DNA from 2 places in the Paenibacillus sp. R-74696 genome. Region 1 is predicted to be linked to the other one. Evidence: riboswitches for the same ligand, from Rfam matches in the RefSeq annotation. Region 1 holds a riboswitch; the other holds the start of a gene.
The links. A riboswitch is a leader RNA that binds a small molecule or an ion and turns the genes downstream of it on or off. The one in region 1 is predicted to bind ZMP and ZTP.
Positions count from the first base shown of each region.

Region 1 (10,846 bases):
TCAATGCCATGCCGACAACACCGTTGGAGAATTCGAGCAATTCGCCTTGCATCGCATTTTCCAAACCGTGAACGCGAGCGATACCGTCACCGATGCTAATAACGGTGCCAACATCCACGACTTGAATTTCGGATTTATATTGTTCGATCTGCTGCTTAATCAGCGTGCTGATTTCATCAGGTCTGATACTCAATTCGCTCACCCCTATCTACAGTGCTTTAGATTTTAACTGTTTTTCTAACCGTTCAAGCTTGCCGGACAAGCTGCCATCGTAAAGGCGGTCGCCAATGCGGACCTTCACTCCACCCAGAAGGGCAGGCTCTACGACTTGCTCAGCAATAATGGTTTTGCCCGTCAATCCGCCAAACTGAACTGCAACCTCTGCCAGTTCTGCGTCATTCAAAAGACGAGCTGTATATACCGTCGCATGCGCTTGCTTAAGCTCATCGCCTGCGATTTTTGTAAATGCTTCGTAGATTTCCACAATTAGCTCCTGACGCCCGCGCACAAAAACCAGCTCCAGCGTATTCAGCAGCAATTCGGAAATGCTTCCACCGAAAGCGGCTTTAAGAACGGCCAGCTTCTTCGAAGCATCAATATTCGGATAGCTTAGAAACTTTTGGATTTCCAAATCTTCTCCAAGCGATTGTGCAATAGCTTGCAGCTGCTGCTCTACCTCAGAAATAATGCCGCCTTGCTGTGCAAGCTCGAACAACGCTTTGGCGTAGCGCTTCGCTACCGCTGCGTCCCGGCTCATTTGCCGCTTACTTCTTTCAGGTATTGATTAACAAGCTGCTCTTGTGATTTCTCATCGACTTGCTTCTCAATGATTTTCGAAGCGATTTGAACGGAGATGCCGCCAACTTCAGAACGAAGTGCTGCAATTGCCTTGTTTTTCTCGCTTTCGATGTCTTTAAGAGCATCATCTTTCAAGCGCGACGCCTCTGTCTTAGCAGTGTTCACGATCTCATCAGCTTGCTTGCTGCTTGTAACTCTCGATTGCTCAATAATTTCGTAAGCCTCTTTACGAGCCTGCTCAAGAGCCGCTTTCTGCTCAACCATTTGCTGCTCAGCTTGCTTACGGCTGGATTCAGCTGTATTCATCTGTTCAAGCACGAGCTGTCTCCGTTTCTCCATAACGCCGAGCAGCGGACCGAATGCGTACTTGTTCAGCAACCAGTACAATACTAAAAAAGCTACTATCGCATATACTGTCGATTCCCAATGCAATGCCATTAAAGCCACTCCTTTCTTACCACAAAATTGTCACAATCACAACGAAGGCGAAGAGGGCTAGGCCTTCCCCGCCAGATACGTGTTTAACTTATTTAAAGAAAGCAAGGAAGCCAATAACTACGCCGATGATCGGCACAACTTCGACGATACCTACACCGATAAACATTGTTGTTTGCAATTTACCTTGAAGCTCAGGCTGACGAGCGATACCTTCAACTGTTTTGCTGACGATCATACCGTTACCTACACCTGCGCCAATTGCGGCCAAACCAACTGCCAATGCTGCTGCCAATACTTCCATTTTAAAAATCCTCCTCAATAATATCTCGTTTTGGTTTTGTATTGCTAACCTAGGGGGTAATTAAATCCTAGGCATCAAGCTTAACTTAATGGTCTTCCTCGTGAATTGCGGCCTGTGAAATGTACACCATCGTAAGCATAGTGAACAAGAAGGCCTGAATTGCGCCGACAAAGATACTGAACGCTTGCCAAGCCGCGAGGAACGGAGTACCGATAACCCCCAGCATCAAAATGGTCGAGATCAGCACTTCGCCCGCATAGATGTTGGCGAATAGCCGTAGCGCCAAAGTTACTGGCTTCGAGATTGTCTCGATCAAGTTGATCGGCAGAAAAATTGGAAACGGATGGAAATAGTGTTTCACGTAATGCTTGCTGTTCAATCTCACGCCCAAATAATGCACGAGTATGAATACGATCAGCGCTAGCCCTGCGGTAACATTAATGTCAGCCGTAGGTGATTTCCACCAGGCTAGCTCCAGATGTCCGCCCTTCTCCTGCAACAGCTCCTCTGTAATGCCTAGTGCCGGATAAGCGTGATGGACTTCTGTCACGATACCGAAAGGCAAACCTAGCAGGTTGGAGATGAAAATAAACATAATCAACGTCATACCCAAGGAAATGAAAGGCTTGACGCGATTAAGCGGCATTGCGCTGGCAATCAGATTGTGAACAAATTCGACGGCCCATTCCAAAAAGTTTTGCATCTTGGAAGGGTTGTCCACCGATAAATTGCGCACAGCAAGTCTCGCCACAACAAAGGTGATGATGGCGGAAACCGTTATCGCAATGAACGTTGAAATGTCGATCTGCAGCGATCCGAGCTGCCACACCGGAAATTCATGCATGTAAAATTCTCACCCCTTTCCACTAAAGTTTATTTCTATTATGAATATAAGCTGCTACCAGAAGAATAAAAGGCATAACCATACAGCCAATTAATGCGGCTGGCATGCTGAAGTCTTCCGGAAAGCGATAAGCAACCATGGCAACCAGCAGCACCATAGCGATGCGGCTTCCAAGCCCCATACCCATTCTGCGAGAGCTTCCTCCTGCTGCTTTAAGCGTAATCATTTCCACTCTGCGCCTCAGTAAAAACGCATTCATGAAACTCGCTGCAAGACCCAGTAGAAGACCAAGTGCAACTGTTCGCCAGTTCGGCATAAACGCCCAGACAATCAGACACACACCCATCATGAAGAGTAGCGACCTTACTGCAGTGTTCATTATTTTATCCATCGGCATCCTCCATTACCTTCTTCACAAGCAGAATGCCTGAGAGAAGACCGACAGCCAGACCGACCAGTATGCCTCCAACCGTCCAACCCGAACCTCCGCCAAAGCGTTCACCGAGCGACGATCCGAGAAAGTACCCTAAAAAGATACAAATAGCGACTTGCAGTCCGAGCCCGCCGACAAGACCTGCGGCAAACAGCGGATTGTCTCTTCTGTTCTTTTTATCCATGGCCCATACCCCTGTCAATCCTCATTTATTTTATCCAAGCGGCGCAAGGTTTGTCAATTGATAATCCTGTATAGTTTTACTGTACAGATTGCCCAAAAGCCAGTCAAATCAAGCCCTCAGAGCCGACAAAACCATACAGTACAACTGTATGCTGTGCATTGCGCCGCTATTTATAAGACCATGTGTAAACTATGAACGTTGTGTGAACGGATCGGGACGCTCAGAATTTCTTCCAAAATGATGCAGCAAAGCTTGCACGATACGTGTCGAAGCTTGTCCATCACCGTATGGATTTGCCGCATGGCTCATCTTTTCATACAAGGAAGCATCGTTAAGCAAGGCGCTTGCCCGGCTGTAAACAACCTCTTCATCCGTACCCACAAGCTCAAGTGTACCCGCCTCAATACCTTCAGGACGCTCTGTTGTATTGCGAAGCACCAGCGTTGGCACTCCAAACGAAGGAGCTTCCTCCTGAAGGCCGCCGGAATCGGTCAAAATCATATAGGCATGTGGATAAAAATTATGGAATTCAAACACATCCAGCGGATCGATAAGCTGAATACGCGGATGGCCGCCGAGAATTTCCGTTGCCGGTTCTTTGACGGCTGGGTTCGGGTGAACGGCATAGACAATGGCAACATCCTCATGCTCATCGGCAATGCGTTTTACCGCACGGAAAATATTGCGATGCGGCTCGCCCAGCGACTCGCGGCGATGCGCCGTCATCAAAATCATCCGTTTGCCCTTCGCCCAGTCGATAACCGGGTGAGCAAAGGAAGGATCCACCGTGTATTGGAATACGTCCGTTGCCGTATTTCCCGTCACATAAACCGTCTTTTCCGACTTGTTCTCCTTGAGCAAATTGCTAGCCGACCAAGAAGTCGGAGCAAAATGCACATCAGACAACACGCCTGCAAGCTGGCGGTTCATCTCTTCCGGGTACGGGGACAGCTTGTTCCAAGTCCGAAGGCCCGCTTCCACATGACCCACCTGGATTTGCTTCAGGAAAGCAGCGTAGCTGGCAAGAAACGTCGTCTGTGTGTCACCGTGCACCAGCACGATATCCGGCTTTGCTTCCGCCAAAATCGGATCAAGGCCCTCCAAAACGCGTACGGTCGTTTCCGTTAGCGTCTGGCGGTCCTTCATCACATTCAAATCATAGTTCGGCTGGATTTCAAAAAAATCAAGCACCTGATCCAGCATATGACGGTGCTGCGCAGTTACGCAGACGATAGATTCAATATCGTCCGAGTGCTTGTTCAACTCAAGAACAAGCGGCGCCATTTTAACTGCTTCCGGGCGCGTACCGAAAATAGTCATTACTTTTAATTTGGACAAAACAATTCACTCCTATAATCTGCTTGCGCCAGGCAGGCGCTAATTAGTGCCGAACATGCGGTCACCCGCGTCTCCAAGACCTGGAACAATATAGCCCTTCTCGTTCAGACACTCATCCAGCGCGGCAATATAAATATCGATGTCCGGGTGCGCTTCCTGTACGGCCTTCACGCCTTCAGGCGCAGCAATTAGACACATCAGCTTAATATGCTCGCAGTCGCGTTTTTTGAGCGCAGTAATAGCCGCGATTGCGGAGCCGCCAGTAGCCAGCATCGGATCCACAACAACGAGCAGGCGATTCGGAGCATCCGTCGGCAGGTTGATATAATATTCCGTTGGCTGTAGCGTTTCATGATCGCGGAACAAGCCGATATGACCAACCTTTGCAGCAGGAATAAGCTTCAAAATACCCTCTACCATGCCAAGGCCGGCGCGCAAAATCGGAACAAGACCCAGCATGCGTCCCGATACGACCTTCGATGGCGTCTGCGCAACCGGCGTCTGTACGGTAATCGTTTCAAGCGGGATGTCCCTTGTAATTTCATATGCCATTAATGTTGCTACTTCATCAACCAGTTCCCGAAAATCTTTCGTATTCGTATCTTTATTCCGAATAAAGGTCAGCTTATGCTGGATTAACGGATGGTCGCAGATGACCAATTTGCTCATGGAGCGTTATTCCTCCTGTGTGATAACGTATTTCTGTATCTGTAGACACAATCCCGTATATTATAGCATTGTAAAAGGCCTGATGCATCCTGTGATTTTTCACTTTGAAAAATCGTCCGTTTTTAGCTGCTGCAGCCGCCGCCACAGCCGCCACCGCTGTCTCCCCCGCTACTGCCTCCGCAGGAGCTGGATGAGTCGCTGCCGCTGTCATGGCCGCCGCTGGAATCATCACGGTCATGAGAGGAGCCCAATCCGTCGCAGCCGTATGTCGACGACCCGCTGCCATTTGCATCTCTTTGGGCTTTTGTCTGCGCTGCATTCATTTGCTCGGCAAAGTCATTAGGCGAAGAAGCGGATATGGAATGAAAAATGAGCATGCCGGACAGCATGCCTGTCGCTCCAACTACCGGATCATAGCCGCCCTTCCAGGAGGAAGAGGCGCCCACCGGATAAGGCTTAACCTGCTCATCGCTATTATGTAGCTGCGATTTCAAGCGCCACTGCAAATAATCTATCGTCTTCTGCATATCGGGGTATGCTGCCGCTGCTTTAGCATTAAACCATTTTTCCGTCAGCACCTGCTCCGATTGCTCTGCAAACTCATCCGTCCACTCGCGAGGAAGCGGCGTCTTGAAAAAGGCGCCCCACACCCGCCCGCTTGCCGGCGTTTGCTGGAACAGCTCTGCGTATACCCAGTCAAACCAGGCCCGGCCATCGACATTTGGACGTTCATTTTCAGCGTGCGGGGCATGATGAATCAGCCCGCCACAGAAGGATGTGCAAAACTGCTCATACTCCCGCGTAAACATCAGCATTTCATGCCAGATGAGATCCGCACGGCCGCTGTACATCGGAACTCCCCGAAGCAGTCCGCACATTAGAAAAAATCGTTTCAGCTCAAAAAAGGTCCATTTCCATTCCTTATCGGACAAGCTAGGCAGCTGCTTGAGCACGCGATCCTTGATCCGGCTTTCAAAATCATTCGTAAGGGCAGCCTCAAGACGTTCGGCAGCCGGACGGGCAGGATGCTGGTAAGGAACTCCCAGCGCAAGCGGCGGCTCCTCAGACGGCCAAGAGGCTAACGACAAGCTTCGCTTGCCCAGCGAATGGCCATTATCATTTCTTTTTCGCGAACGATTGGCTCGGGTTACGATTACAATTACAAGTACGATAATTACAACGTAAATCAGAACGAGAAAAATCGTATTGCTCATGGCTGTACCATCACCTTCCATTTAGCTTTGTCTGTACTATTGTAGCATGCCGAATGGTTTTGCTGCATAATATATCTACCAAAAATGAATAAAAATCCCTTTTAATAATGAAACGAAAGCCTTCATACGCTTGTTTATACGCAAAAATGCCGCATATAGGCCGAAGCCCTATGCGGCATTTTTCAAAAGTTTAAGATTAGTATTTCAGTTCTGGATAAAGCGGATATTGCGATGTCAGATCGCGAACGATTTGGCGGGATTTTTCAAGCGTTGCCTCATCCTTCGGATTTTTCAGCGTAACAGCGATCACTTCGCCGATTACTTTCATCGCTTTCTCATCCATGCCGCGCGAAGTGGCAGCTGGCGTTCCAAGACGGATACCGCTAGTGATGAACGGGCTCGTTGGATCGAAAGGAATCGCGTTTTTGTTAGCTGTAATACCGATTGAATCCAGCACGTGCTCGGCTTCCTTGCCTGTGATGTTCAGGGTACGCGTGTCGATCAGCATCAGGTGGTTGTCTGTGCCGCCGGATACGATGTTAATGCCTTCAGCAACGAGCGTATCGGACAGAACCGCAGCATTTTTCACAACGTTTTGCGCGTATGTTTTGAACGATGGCTGCAAAGCTTCGCCGAGCGCTACTGCTTTAGCCGCAATAACGTGCATCAGAGGGCCGCCTTGTGTACCTGGGAATACCGCTTTGTCGATCGCAGCTGCCCACTCTTTGCGGCACAAGATCAAGCCGCCGCGAGGACCGCGAAGCGTTTTGTGCGTTGTTGTTGTAACGAAATGTGCATGCGGCACTGGGTTAGGATGAAGACCAGCAGCCACAAGACCTGCAATATGAGCCATATCTACAAAAAATAGCGCGCCTACATCGTTGGCGATTTTAGCCATTTTTTCGAAATCAATAATACGCGGGTATGCAGATGCACCAGCTACGATCATGCGAGGGCGGTGCTTGAATGCCGCTTTGCGAACTTCTTCATAATCAATCGTGAAGGATTCTTCATTTACGCCGTATGCTACAAAGTTGTAAAGCAAGCCGGAAGCATTAACCGGGCTGCCGTGCGTCAAGTGGCCGCCATGTGCCAAATTCATGCCCAGTACCGTGTCGCCAGGCTTAAGCGCCGCCAAATAAACAGCCATGTTCGCTTGTGCGCCGGAATGCGGCTGTACGTTCGCATGGTCTGCGCCAAACAGCTCTTTTGCACGATCGCGTGCGATATCTTCAACGATGTCCACATGCTCACAGCCGCCATAGAAACGTTTGCCTGGGTAGCCTTCCGCATATTTGTTCGTCAAAGCAGAACCCAAAGCTTCCAGAACAGCTTCGCTTACGATATTTTCTGATGCGATTAGCTCGATGTTATCGCGTTGACGCTGTAATTCCAGTCCCATTGCTTTCAAAACCTCTGGATCTTGTTTACGTAGATTTTCCATTATAATTGCCTCCTCAGTAGTGTGTACTTGTTATATAAATAAGGATTAAGCAGGATATGCTCGTCAGATATATGTTCTACGGGATATACGCTCGATCCGCCAATATTAAACGCTTATGAAATACTAATGATTAATCGCAAGTCCCGGCCGACTGCTCCGGAGTCAACACAACAGCATCACGGCTGTCTGCCACGCCACCAAGCTCGTACACCGCACGCACACCGCCAATCAGCTTTGGCCGCGTAACCGCCATCGTGACATGCGCCTCGCCAATGCTGCGGATAGAAGGCCGCACCGGAACCGCTACTCTGCGCAAATGCATACCGATGAAAGTATCGCCGATATCGATTCCAGCATGAGCGGCTACCGTCTCGACGAGGCAAGCATCGCTGATGTGCCGATATGCGTAAGCCGCCATGGAGCCTCCTGCCTTCGGAACGGGAATCGCCGCGACCTGTTCAAGCCCATAGCGTTCAGCGGCATCACGCTCGATAACGAGCGCACGGTTTAAATGCTCGCAGCATTGATACACGGGATAAAAGCCAATGTCGCGGCGCACAGCCTCCACTCCAGCGAAAATTTCCGCAGCAGCTTGGAGCGTGCCCGACGTTCCAATGCGCCGGCCCAGCACCTCGCTCGTGCTCGTGCCGATGACGAGAAGCTGTCCAGCCCGCAGGCTGCCCGCTGCCGCAAGCTCGCGAACGATCGTCTCTACTGCACTTGCTATCGCTATCGTTTCCTCGTTTGCTCCCATCGCAGGCAGCCTCCTTGTCTGACTAACCGTTTCCATGCAAGCATGGAACAACGCCTTCTTCCGCGCTCATTTAGCTTAAGCGTTATATTTTTGCTCGATTTGGCCTACTTTATGAATGCGTCCCGCATGGCGTTCGCCGCCGGAGAATGGCGTGTCCAGCCAAATGCGAAGAATTTCCTGTGCAACACCTGGGCCAATGACACGCTCACCCAGTGCAATTACATTCGTATCATTATGCTCGCGCGTCGCTTTGGCGGAAAATAAATCGTGCACCAGCGCACAGCGGATGCCTTTAACCTTATTAGCGGCAATCGACATGCCAATGCCTGTTCCACAAATGAGAATGCCGCGGTCCACTTCCCCGCTTGCCACCTTTTCAGCTACAGGCAGTGCATAGTCCGGGTAATCAACCGATTGATTGCAGTCACAACCGAAATCTTCAATTTCGTGTCCAAGCGATAGCAGAAATGGTACAATTTCGTCCTTCAGCCGATAGCCGGCATGATCGGCCCCAATGGCAATTTTCACGTATAAACCTCCTCCAAAGTATGACGATGCTGCACTTGCATTGATACTTGCGGTGCTCGGCACATGAACTCCGCTTCCGCAATTCGACGCTTTTATTATACCTAAATTTGTCCCAAAAGACGAAAAAAGAGCATGACATGCTCTTCAGCATGCTGCTCTTTGCCCAGGCGACCGGCCGTATGTTCCGATGCTCCACCGTGGTTACCCACTTCCGTCGCCAGTCACATCGGAAACCGTATATCTGTACCCATCATAGCCGAATTATTTTGAAAAATCAATCGTTCCTGCACCTAAATTCGCGCTTTCCCTTTTGCGTCGCCGCAGCTATCCGCTTATTCCTGCTTTAAACGCAAGAGCAGCAGCTGCAAGCAGCTGCGAATTTCCTCGGCGCAGCTTTTGTAATTCCCAAGTGTTCCGCCAAACGGGTCTATAATATCAAAGCTCGGTATGCGGCGCTCCAGCGCTAGCAGACGATTGCGTTCGCCATCGCTCAACTGCTGTCCCAGCGTCTGCTTCATATGCAGCTCCGTGTACAGCTGCTCCAGCTCCCTAATGTCTGCCAGTACACCTGTATCCTGATTAACATACTCTTTGAGCGTATGTGCTTTGTCGACGGCTTCAGGAAACCATTGGAGCAGTCCTCTTTTGTGGCTGGCGGTCATCGTCAGCACGAGGTCAGCCCATTTCACCGCTTCTCCAGTCAGCGCGCACGAAGAGCTCTGATGTTCAATGCCATAACCGCGCAGCACCTCTGTCGCATGGCCGGAAACGGCCAAACCATCGATCGTCGAAATGCCTGCCGAACGTACTTCAATCGCTACATCCTGCTGACCCGCCATATTTTTCAGCATCGCCTCCGCCATCGGAGAACGACAGGTATTTCCCGTACAAATGAACAAAATGCGCTTCACGCCGCATGCCCCTTTCTATGTGTACCAAGGTGAAACGGCTGTCGCCGTCCTCTGGCGGTGCAGCTCGTTTCAGTCCGAGAAATATAAGCGTATTTATAGATGTCCAACTTATAAATCATTATATTTTCAGAAAATAAATATTAAACCAAACACGAGCAGCACCGCGCCGCCGCATGCTTCGCCGTAGCCGCCCAGCTTATGACTGACCCTTTGTCCCAGCAGCAGCCCTATGATCGACATCATACTGCCAAAAAAACCAAACAGCAGCACCGTCAACAGCAAATCGGCTGCAAACATGCCGAGCGTTACGCCAACGGAAAAAGAATCAGCGCTGACGCCAAGCGCGAACAGCATCGTTCCCCAAATCGTGCGGTGATCAAAGGTTTGTGCATCTTCTCCCCGCAAGGAGCTATAAATCATATGCCCGCCGAGCAGCACCAGCAGCACACCAGCAGCAGCCGTTGCTACATGACCGAGCATGCCGCTGACGAATCCCCCAGCGTACATGCCCCCGAGCGGCATAATAATATGAAATATACCGATAATGGCACTTAATCTTATCATATGGAGCCAGCGAATGCCGCGCAGCCCAATTCCAATTCCTAGTGAAAAAGCATCCATGCCAAGCGCAACCGCCATAAGCAGCAGTGTAACAAATTGCCCTCCAAGCATATGGCTACCCCACAAAACGATCTCCCCCCACGTCCGCAAACATTAATACTCCAACATATGCGGGCATGGGGACAAACATACTATAGCTTGTTTAATCGATCCTGGAGATATTCTTACCCTTGTATCATGTTAGGCAAACTCCAAAGCTTGATTCACATAACTGCATAATCGGCACGACAGGCACAGGCTTCAACTATCCTAGTGAAAAATAGGGCACTGGCTTAAGCTTGTTTCACCCTTAAACCTGATTAATGCGATGGCCAGCTGCCTTGAGCAGCCGATTCATAAGCGCAGCTCCAATACCTTCCGGCACGCAGC
Region 1 is NZ_JBPULM010000020.1:14,145-24,990, forward strand. It holds gene atpA (F0F1 ATP synthase subunit alpha) at 1-193, opposite strand, end outside; gene ACSR9A_RS05695 (F0F1 ATP synthase subunit delta) at 209-757, opposite strand; gene atpF (F0F1 ATP synthase subunit B) at 754-1,236, opposite strand; gene atpE (F0F1 ATP synthase subunit C) at 1,325-1,537, opposite strand; gene atpB (F0F1 ATP synthase subunit A) at 1,623-2,381, opposite strand; gene ACSR9A_RS05715 (ATP synthase subunit I) at 2,404-2,772, opposite strand; gene ACSR9A_RS05720 (AtpZ/AtpI family protein) at 2,765-2,998, opposite strand; gene wecB (non-hydrolyzing UDP-N-acetylglucosamine 2-epimerase) at 3,188-4,336, opposite strand; gene upp (uracil phosphoribosyltransferase) at 4,376-5,005, opposite strand; gene ACSR9A_RS05735 (glycine-rich domain-containing protein) at 5,128-6,219, opposite strand; gene ACSR9A_RS05740 (serine hydroxymethyltransferase) at 6,416-7,663, opposite strand; gene ACSR9A_RS05745 (TIGR01440 family protein) at 7,794-8,417, opposite strand; gene rpiB (ribose 5-phosphate isomerase B) at 8,493-8,945, opposite strand; ZMP/ZTP riboswitch at 9,100-9,180, opposite strand; gene ACSR9A_RS05755 (low molecular weight protein arginine phosphatase) at 9,278-9,856, opposite strand; gene ACSR9A_RS05760 (manganese efflux pump MntP) at 9,983-10,528, opposite strand; gene ACSR9A_RS05765 (L-threonylcarbamoyladenylate synthase) at 10,767-10,846, opposite strand, start outside.

Region 2 (10,846 bases), on a different contig from region 1:
CTGATAAAGCGAGAAAGTATCCTCTATATTATAGATTGAGGAATCGTGCGATGCGCGATAGGTTGTCCATAGAGCGTCAGTCGCTTGTCTGAACGCATACTCCGTATTCTGATCGCCTGCCCTAAGTAATATCGAACCGCTCAGCTTAAGCCCCGACAATTCCAAAGGGATTTTCACCGTAAAGTCGAGAATGTTTTCCGCCGCAAGCAAATCCTTTTCATCATAAAGAGGAAACGAATTTCCAGCTCCATCGTAGCGGACATGCTTAGCCTCTTGCGGTATAACAAAGGATTTCACCATTTTTGTGAGCTCTTCTTGCGAAATATACTCGCTATAATAATCGATTGCGTACCATATATTGTCATCCTGCCAGTAGAAGCTTGTACCCGTTTCTGGCCTTTGCTTATCGCGTCTATTATCCGTGAATAAAGTGCCTTTGACATCGCCGATCGTCATCGTTTCCTGTCGGTACTGAGGAGTCTCGTTTGCACTTTGGGGATATTGAGCCGCCCCCCGTAATTGATTGTGCTCCAACAAATTGCCATTTCCCATAGAAGCTTTGACTTCTATAATTTGTTTGTTTTTTTTGCCAAAGTTAGATACAAAAGTAAAGGATGCTACATCAATAAGATCGTCATCGTTGGCGCTGGTGAAATTTTTAGAATATAATACATTCTCGAACTGATAACCTTCAGGAAGATAATCCGGTATTTTAAAGTTATATTTCGGAAAATCGAGTGCCCGATCGAGACTATGAAACCATCTGAATGAATCGTTGTACATAGGATATAGATCGAAACTAGGGTTTGCTGCTTGAGTAACCATATCGAGCTCGGCACCCTTCTCTGGATCCGACGCATTGGTAAGCAAGATGGCGCTCAAGACAATAACCGAGAGAATAGCAGCGGCGGAGAGCTTGTACGAACCTTTTTTAAACTTGGCGATCATTATCATTCTCCGTTTTGCTTCATTTTTGTTGTCCCCAAAATACGATAGGTTGACCCGAGAAGAGGGGGAATGGGAAAATAAACGCGACAGCATGAGTAAGGTTCTGCCATAGGACAAAGCTTCACGCTCGCCCAGTGCTTCAAGAACACGCGCGTCGCAGGCCACCTCCTGATCGGCTTTCATCTTTCTTACGGAAAGCCACACCAACGGGTTGTACCAATGCATTCCTACGGAAAGAGTCCACAGGGAGTTGAACCATAAGTCCTTACGTTTGTAGTGGATGAGTTCATGCATCAGGATATGCGTTAGCTGGTTTGAATCGGCGATCGTGCTAATATCCTCGGGCAAATAAATCCGCGGCTTCCATAAACCATAAAGACAAGGGCTACGAAGATGGCTTGTTTCATAGACGTATATTCTTTTTTTTATGTTCAGCTTCTGTTGGCACACCTCAAGAGCCATGAGTACTTCAGCTTCCTCGATTTTCACTGAGTTTCCGACTATTTTCCTGAAAATCAGCACGCTAAACAGGTAATATCCACCCAAGCATAGAAGCCCTACAAGCCATACAAGCGAGCCTATCGATAGCCAAGTCATTCCATGCGTGCTTTCTGAAATATGGTCTTGAGAAGAACGTGTTGGGACTGAAGATTCTGTTTCGTCTGCTTGGTTCGTGATGAACTTGGGAGGCTGTTTATTTATATCCATATCATTGGAATTAATTTCCGTGTCAGTGCCGATCTTAGTAAAGGGAGTGAGCTGCGTACTCTTCTGAACTGAATTCCATTCCAGCGGGAACGTTTGCGGCAGCACATTAAACAAGCTTAACTGACTCTGGGGAGCAATGGGAACCAGCAGCTTAATTAACACAATAAACCACAATATATGGATAACTCTAGGTTTAAGGTGCTTTTGGAACAGCTTCCTAATCAAGAGTAATATGAATAGGATTACCGTCGATACCGCTGACGCAGTGAACAGAAGAGAAAAGACTGTTTCCAGATACTTCATAGCTTCTTCTTGTTCTCCAATATTTGTTGAAGCTCCTCAATATCTTTATCCGATAGTGTCTCTTCTTCGAGAAATTTTGCGCACATCATCCCTACTGCTCCTTTATAAACTCTATTCAGAAATGAACGATTCTCGGCCTTTAAGTATTCATCATGCGAAACCAGCGGATAGTAGAGGTAGTTCCGGCCGGACTTTTCGAATCGAATCGCTTTTTTCTTGTGAAGCCTATTCAGGAAGGTTTTAATCGTCTGATCCGACCAATGCATTTGTTGGGTTAATTTGAAAATAATCTCACTGGCGGACAAAGGCTCCTTTTGCCAGAGGAGCTTCATCACTTCGCTTTCGGCCTCGGTAATGTGTGGGGACTCGTGCATCGTATTCACCCTTCTTTATTTTATTTGTTTACACCTGTAAACGATATGTAAAGTTTACAGGTGTAAACGCAACGTGTCAAGATTAAATCGTGATTTCCGAAGTAAGGCCTGTAAAGACAGAAAAATAAGGCAAATACGCTAGCGGAGCTTGCATTTAGCGCTTATTTGAAGGACAATGGCTTCATTGTTCTGGAAACGATTGCATTAATGCAAGAGACTGAGCTCTGTACGGTTGACTGTTAAGGCGGGCGATAGCGGAAACGTGGCATAATGAGCCGGAATGGATGTCACAGCTGTGCAGTGGATTAGAGCAGTGGATTAGAGCAGTCGCTTAAGGAAGCAGAAGCTTCCTTCGGAAAAGAAATTGATTAGAGGGAGCTGGTTTAGCATGAACATTTTAATTACAGGCGCAGGGCGAGGACTTGGCTATGAACTGACGAGCGAGGCGCTGGAGCGCGGACATTCGGTTGTCGCGGGCGTTCGATCGCAAAATGAGCCTAATGAGAAGCTGTCGGCACTTGCAGAAAAATATGGTGAGCGGCTATCACTTGTGGAGCTGGATGTCACAAATGAGGAAGGCATTGCAGCGCTCGCTTCACAATTGAAGGAGCAGAACGTGAGCCTTGGGGCGATCATCAATAATGCAGCGATTCTCAATTCTCGAAATACACACATCGAACAGCTGGATTTTAAGGAAGTGGCACTGACGATGGATATTAATGTATATGGGCCTATGCGTGTCGTGAAGCATTTGCTGCCTTTATTAACGGAGAAGGACGCTGCCATTTTTAATATTTCTTCTGAAGCGGGCAGCATTACGCATGCTTATCCAGGCGATTATCCTTATGCGATATCCAAAACAGCGCTCAATATGTTCACGCAGCAGCTTCATGTATATTTGCAGAAGCGGGGCATTCAGGTGCTCAGTATTCATCCCGGCTGGATGCGGACGGATATGGGCGGTGGAGAGGCGCCGCTGGATGCGAGCCATAGCGCGCGCGGCATTATTGGGCTATTGGAGCAGCGCCGCACGCCGGACGGCCGCTTTATGTTCGTTGATCATGAAGGAAATTCAATGCCGATCTAGAAAGTCGGAATTGGTTGTTGACAAATAACGGATATCAGCTATACTAGCATTAATTATTTGGTATGCGTAACTGGCGAAAACGTAGAGCACTACGGGGGAGCGCATATGTCATAGCAGCCGTTCGCCTGGGCAAAGTATTTGGTCATCTGACCAAATACTTTTCTATTTTAAGGAGAGGGCAAAATGAAGCAGACGAGAAATGTAGCAGTGTTAGTTTATGAGAGAGTGGATACACTTGATTTTGCTGGTCCATTTGATATATTCGCCATCTCAAGTGGAAAGGACCGAGATTTTAACGTATACACGGTTGGCGAGACGAAGAAAGCTTTGCTTACGCTTAGCGGAATTTCGATCACACCGGCGCATAGCTTCGATGATTGTCCTGTTCCTGATCTATTAATTGTTCCTGGTGGCATGGGATCGCGTACGGAGATGCATAATGAGAAGCTTACGAATTGGATTCGCCAAATGGCAGAGCATGCTGAGCTTATTTTATCTGTATGCACAGGAGCGCTGCTGCTGGCCAAAGCTAATTTGCTGGATGGATTGCGGATTACAACGAACCGCCGGGCGCTTGATTTGCTTCGTGAGCCTGCGCCTTCCAGTGCCGTGATTGTTGAGAACGTGCGTTACGTGGATAATGGAAAATTCGTTATGTCCGCAGGAGTGACGGCTGGCATGGATGCTGCACTTTATGTCGTGGCAAGGCTGCACGGTCAAGAGCGGGCTGAGCAAACAGCAGCTATTATTGAATATGATTGGCATGAAGAGAAAGGACAAAACAGCCTCCACTTGGCAGTGTCTGCCTCAAAAGCCGAGCTTGAAATGAAACAGGCTACATCTGATGATCTGGAAGCGATGCTTCGTTTATACAAGGAAGCAGCCCGCTGGATATATGAGGCGAAGGGCTTGCGCCAGTGGAGCGAGGATTCTTTTACAATGGCATATTTGGAGAGATTTATTAGGGAAAAAGAAGTATTCGTCGCTTACCTGCAGGGCGAGCTTGCGGGCTGTTTTTCGGTCGAATGGGGTGACGAGCCGATTTGGGGAGAGCAATTTCATACGGATGCCGGTTATGTGCATCGGCTGGCTGTAGCTCGCAGCATCAAGGGGCAAGGTATTGGCGGTCAACTGCTCGCTTGGTCGGAAGCCTATATTCGCGGGCGTGGAAAATCCTGGATGCGGCTCGATTGCATGGCAGCAAATCCGTCACTTAACGCCTTTTATGTCAGCCAAGGCTTGACTTTATGTGGCAGATACGATGCAGAGGGCTGGAGCGCAAATTTATATGAGAAAAAGCTGTAACCGTCTATGAGGGAGAACTACTAATGCAGCCTCAATAGGGTGAACGGTTGCGGGTACACAAAAAGGAAGCGCTCGACTTGCCTATGCAAGATGGGTTCAAGCGGCGCTTCCCAAAAAGCAGACAGATAATGAGCAATTAAGTTATTATCCACTATAAGAAGCTTCTTTATACCAAGCAGGAAGGTTTATGCATTCCCTGATGACTGCTTTGCCTCGGTTAAGTAATAGAGAAAGGCAACCACTGGCAGAGAAATACCGATCAGGGAAGCTAAAGCCCATCCGCCATAAGCATAGGCCCATCCTCCCAAAAAGGACCCCACGGCTCCGCCGATGAAGAAAATGGCCATGAACAGCCCATTAAGGCGTCCCCGCATCTCACTGCCTAGCGAATAGATAACGCGCTGGCCCAATACAAGATTTCCAGACACTCCCATATCCAAAACGATAGCGGCAACTAGCAGTAACGCCAGAGCGGCGAAAGAATCCCCACGCACGAGATAGGCAGTTAAAAAGGAAAGGGCAGAAACCGCAATCGCGATGCCGCTCAGCCATTTAGTCAAGCCGCGATCAGCCAGTCTGCCGGCAATAGGTGCCGCTACAGCGCCTGCTACACCAGCGAGAGCGAATAAAGCGATGCCTTGCTGGGTTAAATGAAAATATTCAGATAAACGCAGCGGAATGACGGTCCAAAACAAACTAAAGGAGCCAAATAAACAAGCTTGATAAAAGGCGCGGCGACGCAAACTAGGCGTTGCTTTCAATAGCGAGCCTAAAGAGCGAATCAATGCTCCATATTGGAGGGATGGTGCTGGTTTCCGCTGTGGAAGCGCACGGGATAGAACAATTGCGAGCATTGTAATCACGATAGCAGACAAAATAAAAACGGCTCTCCAGCCCAAGTATTCCGTCACGAGACTGGCTAAAGGACGAGCAAACATAATGCCTAGCAGCAGGCCGCTCATCACATTGCCCACAACACGTCCGCGCTGATCCTCCGCTGCCAGGAAAGTGGCATAGGGTACGAGAATTTGCGCAGCAACCGAGCCTATTCCTATAAATAAAGCTGAGATCAGAAAAGCTGCTGTATGAGAGGCGAATATAGTTCCGATTAGCGCGATAATGACGACAACTAATGAGGTGATGACTAAACGGCGATTTTCAATCAGATCACTGAGCGGGACGATAAATAATAGACCGATAACGTAACCGACTTGAGTTAGCGTTACAATTAACCCTGCTGCCCCTAGCGGTATTCCGATGGAGGCGCTAATCGGCCCGATTAACGTCTGGGCATAATAAAGATTTGCCACGATGAGGCCGCAAGCAGCGGCAAGAAGAAACATAAGCCAGTTCGGAATGGATTTGCCCTTGGATTGTGAGTTGTTCATAATTCATGCCTTCTTTCCGTTCAAATGGATGATGTCAATCCTTTTTTTCTTTATGGCCATATTATATACTATACGTACAGTATTTAAAATGTTTTTTTTCAACGTGCCCAAAATTTTATATAATGTAAAGAAAGTCCACTAAAGGAGCTATGACCATTGCATACAAAAAGAGGGAGACCTCGTAACGTTGAAGCGGAGCGTGCTATTTTAACAGCCTCCTACAACCTGCTGCTTGAAATCGGCTTTGGCGGCGTTACCGTTGAGAAAATTGCCGAGCAGGCACAGGTGAGCAAAGCGACGATCTACAAATGGTGGCCTAATAAAGGAGCCGTTGTGATGGCGGGTTTTATGTATGCCATATCTGCTAGGCTGCCAATACCGGATACGGGTACTGTATTTGAAGATGTTTTGCTGCATGCGACTAATTTATCCCGATTTTTAACGAGCCGTGAAGGAGCGGTCATTACGGAAATTATCGGAGAGGGGCAATTTGATGCGAAGCTCGCAGTCGCGCTGCGGGAGGAGTATGTCCGTCCGCGCCGCTCCGAAGCAAGGCAGCTGCTCATGCGAGGGGTAGAGCGCGGGGAACTAAAGCGGGAGCTAGATATAGAATTGGGTATTGATTTGCTTTATGGACCGATTTTTTATCGCTTGCTAGTTACAGGGGACGGGCTGGAGGACAGTATCATTAAGTCCTTAATAACGGGCGCTTTCGAAGGAATCAAACAAGAGAGGGTGGAGTAGACTGCCAGCACAATGGGATGAGAAGCTTGCTGTAATCGCTCAGTCTCATCTAAATTGCTTGCGATATTGGCCCGGCGTCTGGCCGACTCTTTTCTTGAAAAGCGCATTAAACGAATCAATGTGGCTATAGCCGACCATTTCGGCAATCGTACTAATTTTAAGCTGTGTTAAGCGCAAATGCTCACAGCTTTTTTGTATGCGCAGTTGGTTCAAATAGTTTCCAAACGTTTGTCCGGTGTGCTGGAGAAACAGCCGCTGCAAATGCCGGACGCTCCAGCCGGACCTTGTGGCAAGCTTCGCGAGTGTCAATTCTTCATGCACATGCTGCTCCATAAATTGAACGAGCATATTGAAGTGGGAGACATCCTTTATGATCAACGGGCGATCGTCGCTTCGCAGTCGGTGAAGGGTAATGATCAATTGCAGGAGAAGCGTGTTTAGATAAGTGCTCGCTCCCGCTGCCGAGAAGGAAAATTCCTGATGCATGGCAACGAGCAGTTTTTCAATTGAGCCATCGCGATCCTGAATCGAATGATAGGTGACTTGATTATTTTGCAGCTCATCTAAATATTGCTTCAGCAGCGGATCGTTGAACAAGGCGGACATCGCAAGCAGCAGCTGCGGCGCAAATAAGCAATTATATACGATGAGCGGATGCTCGGATCGATCCGATGAAGAAGGCCTGAATACATGGGGAACGCCGATCGGTATGGTGAAAAATAGTCCTTTGCTCACGGCAACAATATCGTCTCCAATGTGATGAAAGCCTTTTCCTTCGGCAACAAAGCTGAATTCTATAAAATCATGGGCATGGAGGGGGACATTGAAATCCTCTGAGCAGCGATTAACAAAAATCAGAAGCTGATTGCCAAAAAAATGCTCGCCTTTAAACCACTGTATAGGTTTCTTCATTGCATGCTCCCCTTAAATGAGATGGCAGAATGACCGGGATATATTGGCCTTCTTACAAGGATTTTTTATGGAAATGGACGCTATAATTATACGATAACAGGGTAAGTAATGAACAGCAGCTTTTCCTGATTAGAGGAGGTCGCCTCATGGTCCAGATCGTAAAAGTTAGATGTGAATATTTGAAAAATCCAATTGGCATAGATGTGCTGCATCCTAGAATTAGCTGGCAAATCCAAGCAGAGGAAAGAGGCATTCAGCAGCAGGCCTACCAGCTGCAAGTTTCATTGGAGCCAGAATTCGGGCAAGTTTTATGGGATTCTGGCCGGAACGCTTCCGGTCAATCCGTTCATGTCGTGCTGGATCAAATCGAGCTGAAAGCGCGCACGCGTTATTTTTACCGGGTAAAGGTGTGGGCCTGTGGGCAGCATTTGGAAGGCAGCGATTGGTCGGAAACGGCATATTTTGAAACCGGTCTCATGGACTACAGCCAGTGGACAGCGGAGTGGATTAGCGCGCCATCCGTTTTGGCTGCGAGGGATGAGGATGCGGAGCGCTGTCCGCTGCTCAGAACCTTTGTCACCGTTGAAAAAACGGTCAAAAGCGCCCGGATTTACGCTACAGCGCTAGGCATGTATGAGCTGCAATGGAATGGCAATCGCATTGGCGACCACTATTTTACACCGGGGTGGACCAGCTACGGCAAACGGCTGCAATATCAGGTGTACGATGTAACGGATCAATTGGGCGTTGGCACGCATGCGATTGGTGCGCTGCTCGGCAATGGCTGGTACAAAGGGGAGCTTGGCTGGAAGCAGGAAAAAGAAACCTATGGTTCGCGCGCGGCGCTGCTCTTCCAGCTTCATATCGGCTATGAGGACGGCACGGAGGACGTTGTCGTGTCAGGCAGTGATTGGCAAGCGGCGGGAAGCGCAATTCTGATGTCCGAAATGTATCATGGAGAGCGCTACGACGCCCGGCTGGAGTTGGAGTGGCATAACGGGCAAGCGACCGATTCAGACGTCTGGCATTCGGTTGAAACCATTACACATTCTAAATCGATTATAATCCAGCAGGTAAATGAGCCTGTTCGCCCGGCTGAAATACTTAAGCCGGTTGCTGTGCTCCAAACGCCAGAGGGCGATACGGTGCTTGATTTTGGCCAAAACATGGTCGGCTGGGTGAAATTCGAGGTCGAAGGCGCCGCTGGGCATGTGGTTGAATTGCAGCATGCCGAGGTGCTGGATCAGGCTGGAAACTTCTATATGGCCAATATTCGCAAGGCTGAGCAGCGCATTCAGTATACGTTGAAAGGAAACGGGAAGGAGACGTTTGAGCCGCATTTCACCTTTCAAGGGTTCCGTTATGTGTTGCTGACAGGGTTTAAAGCGCCAATTATGCTTGAAGCTTTCAGTGGCATTGTGCTGCATTCGGATATGGAGCGTACAGGTTTTTTTGAATGCTCGGATGCCAAGGTGAACCAGCTGCATCATAATATCGTCTGGGGACAAAAAGGCAATTTTGTCGATGTGCCGACCGATTGCCCGCAGCGCGACGAGCGGCTTGGCTGGACGGGAGACGCACAGATGTTCATTCGAACAGCTTCGTATGTGATGAATGTTGCCCCATTTTTCACTAAATGGCTGCTAGATCTGAAAGCCGACCAGACGCCAGAAGGGGGCATTCCGTTCTACATCCCTAATCTGAAGCCTGAGTTTTCCGAAGGCTGGGGGGATACGAGCCATTCCTCTGCGGCCTGGGGCGATGCGGCGGTCATCTGTCCATGGACGCTGTATGAAGCGTATGGCGATTCAAGGCTGCTGGAGGCCCAATATGACAGCATGAACCAATGGATTCAGTATATTTTTGAGCAGGGCAGCGATCCTTATTTGTGGAATACCGGTTTCCACTTTGGTGATTGGCTCGGGCTTGATTCCAAGGCGGACAGCTATGTCGGGGCAACGGATAGGGATTTTGTTGCAACGGCCTATTACGCATATTCGGTATCGCTCGTTGCCAAAGCGGCTAAAGCATTAGGGAAGGCAGCGGAGCTGGAACGCCTTGCGTCATGGCATGAGAAAATTATTGCCGCATTCCAGCATGAGTTTCTAACCACGTCCGGGCGGTTGTCTGTTCCGACACAAACGGCGCAGGTTCTGGCGCTGCGCTTCGGCCTCGTGTCGGGGACGGCGAAAGAGAAAGCGGAGCATAAGCTTGCGGAGCTGTTAAAGGAACAAAATGACCATCTGACGACAGGCTTTGTAGGCACACCGTATTTAAATCCTGTGCTTAGCGAAGCTGGGCGCAATGATTTAGCTTATCGCTTGCTGCTGCAGGAGGATTATCCATCCTGGCTCTATCAAATTACGAAAGGCGCCACGACGATTTGGGAGCATTGGGATGGCATCAAGGAGGACGGCAGCTTCTGGAGCGCGGATATGAACTCCTTCAACCATTATGCCTATGGCGCAATCGGAGAATGGCTGTACAGCTACGTGGCAGGCATTCAGCCAGATGAGGAGCAGCCGGGATTCAAGCATGTGAAAATCAGCCCGCAGCCGGGTCCGGGTTTGACATGGGCCGAAGCGAGGCTTATGACGATGTATGGAATGGTTGTTTCCTCCTGGCGCCGCAATGAGGCAGGTCGAATGGAAATTCAGGTGACCGTGCCAGGCAATGCCCATGCAACGCTCAAGCTACCAGGAGTGCAAACGGCGGCCCATGTGCTTGAAAATGGAATTGCGCTTGCGCAAGCAGCGGGTATAACCGCGATTCATGAAGAAGCGGGTAGCGTCACGCTTGCGCTAGGCTCCGGACAATATCACTTCACTTACGACGGCCATTGATAGGTTGTTATAATGGCCGGCGAGTAGGTGTTGTTACAAAAATCCATGGAGAAACACTTTGATTATATTGATTTTCTCAGTTATAATTATGTATTGATTATACGATGAAAACTCATATTTTCAGCGTGAAGCACAGCGATGTTTATGCTGACAGCCTATAAATGGATAGGAGTGAACGCCCATATGAACGTCATGGCTCGATTGAAGGAAGAGACTGCTGTAAATCACAAGCAG
Region 2 is NZ_JBPULM010000017.1:48,998-59,843, forward strand. It holds gene ACSR9A_RS02950 (M56 family metallopeptidase) at 1-1,959, opposite strand, end outside; gene ACSR9A_RS02955 (BlaI/MecI/CopY family transcriptional regulator) at 1,956-2,333, opposite strand; gene ACSR9A_RS02960 (SDR family oxidoreductase) at 2,722-3,420, shown strand; ZMP/ZTP riboswitch at 3,477-3,558, shown strand; gene ACSR9A_RS02965 (GNAT family N-acetyltransferase) at 3,604-4,725, shown strand; partial or broken gene ACSR9A_RS02970 (DNA mismatch repair protein MutT) at 4,725-4,838, shown strand; gene ACSR9A_RS02975 (MFS transporter) at 4,911-6,113, opposite strand; gene ACSR9A_RS02980 (TetR/AcrR family transcriptional regulator) at 6,270-6,857, shown strand; gene ACSR9A_RS02985 (helix-turn-helix domain-containing protein) at 6,903-7,769, opposite strand; gene ACSR9A_RS02990 (family 78 glycoside hydrolase catalytic domain) at 7,916-10,612, shown strand; gene ACSR9A_RS02995 (biliverdin-producing heme oxygenase) at 10,796-10,846, shown strand, end outside.
Region 2: another riboswitch for ZMP and ZTP. It lies ahead of ACSR9A_RS02965 (GNAT family N-acetyltransferase); the one in region 1 lies ahead of rpiB (ribose 5-phosphate isomerase B).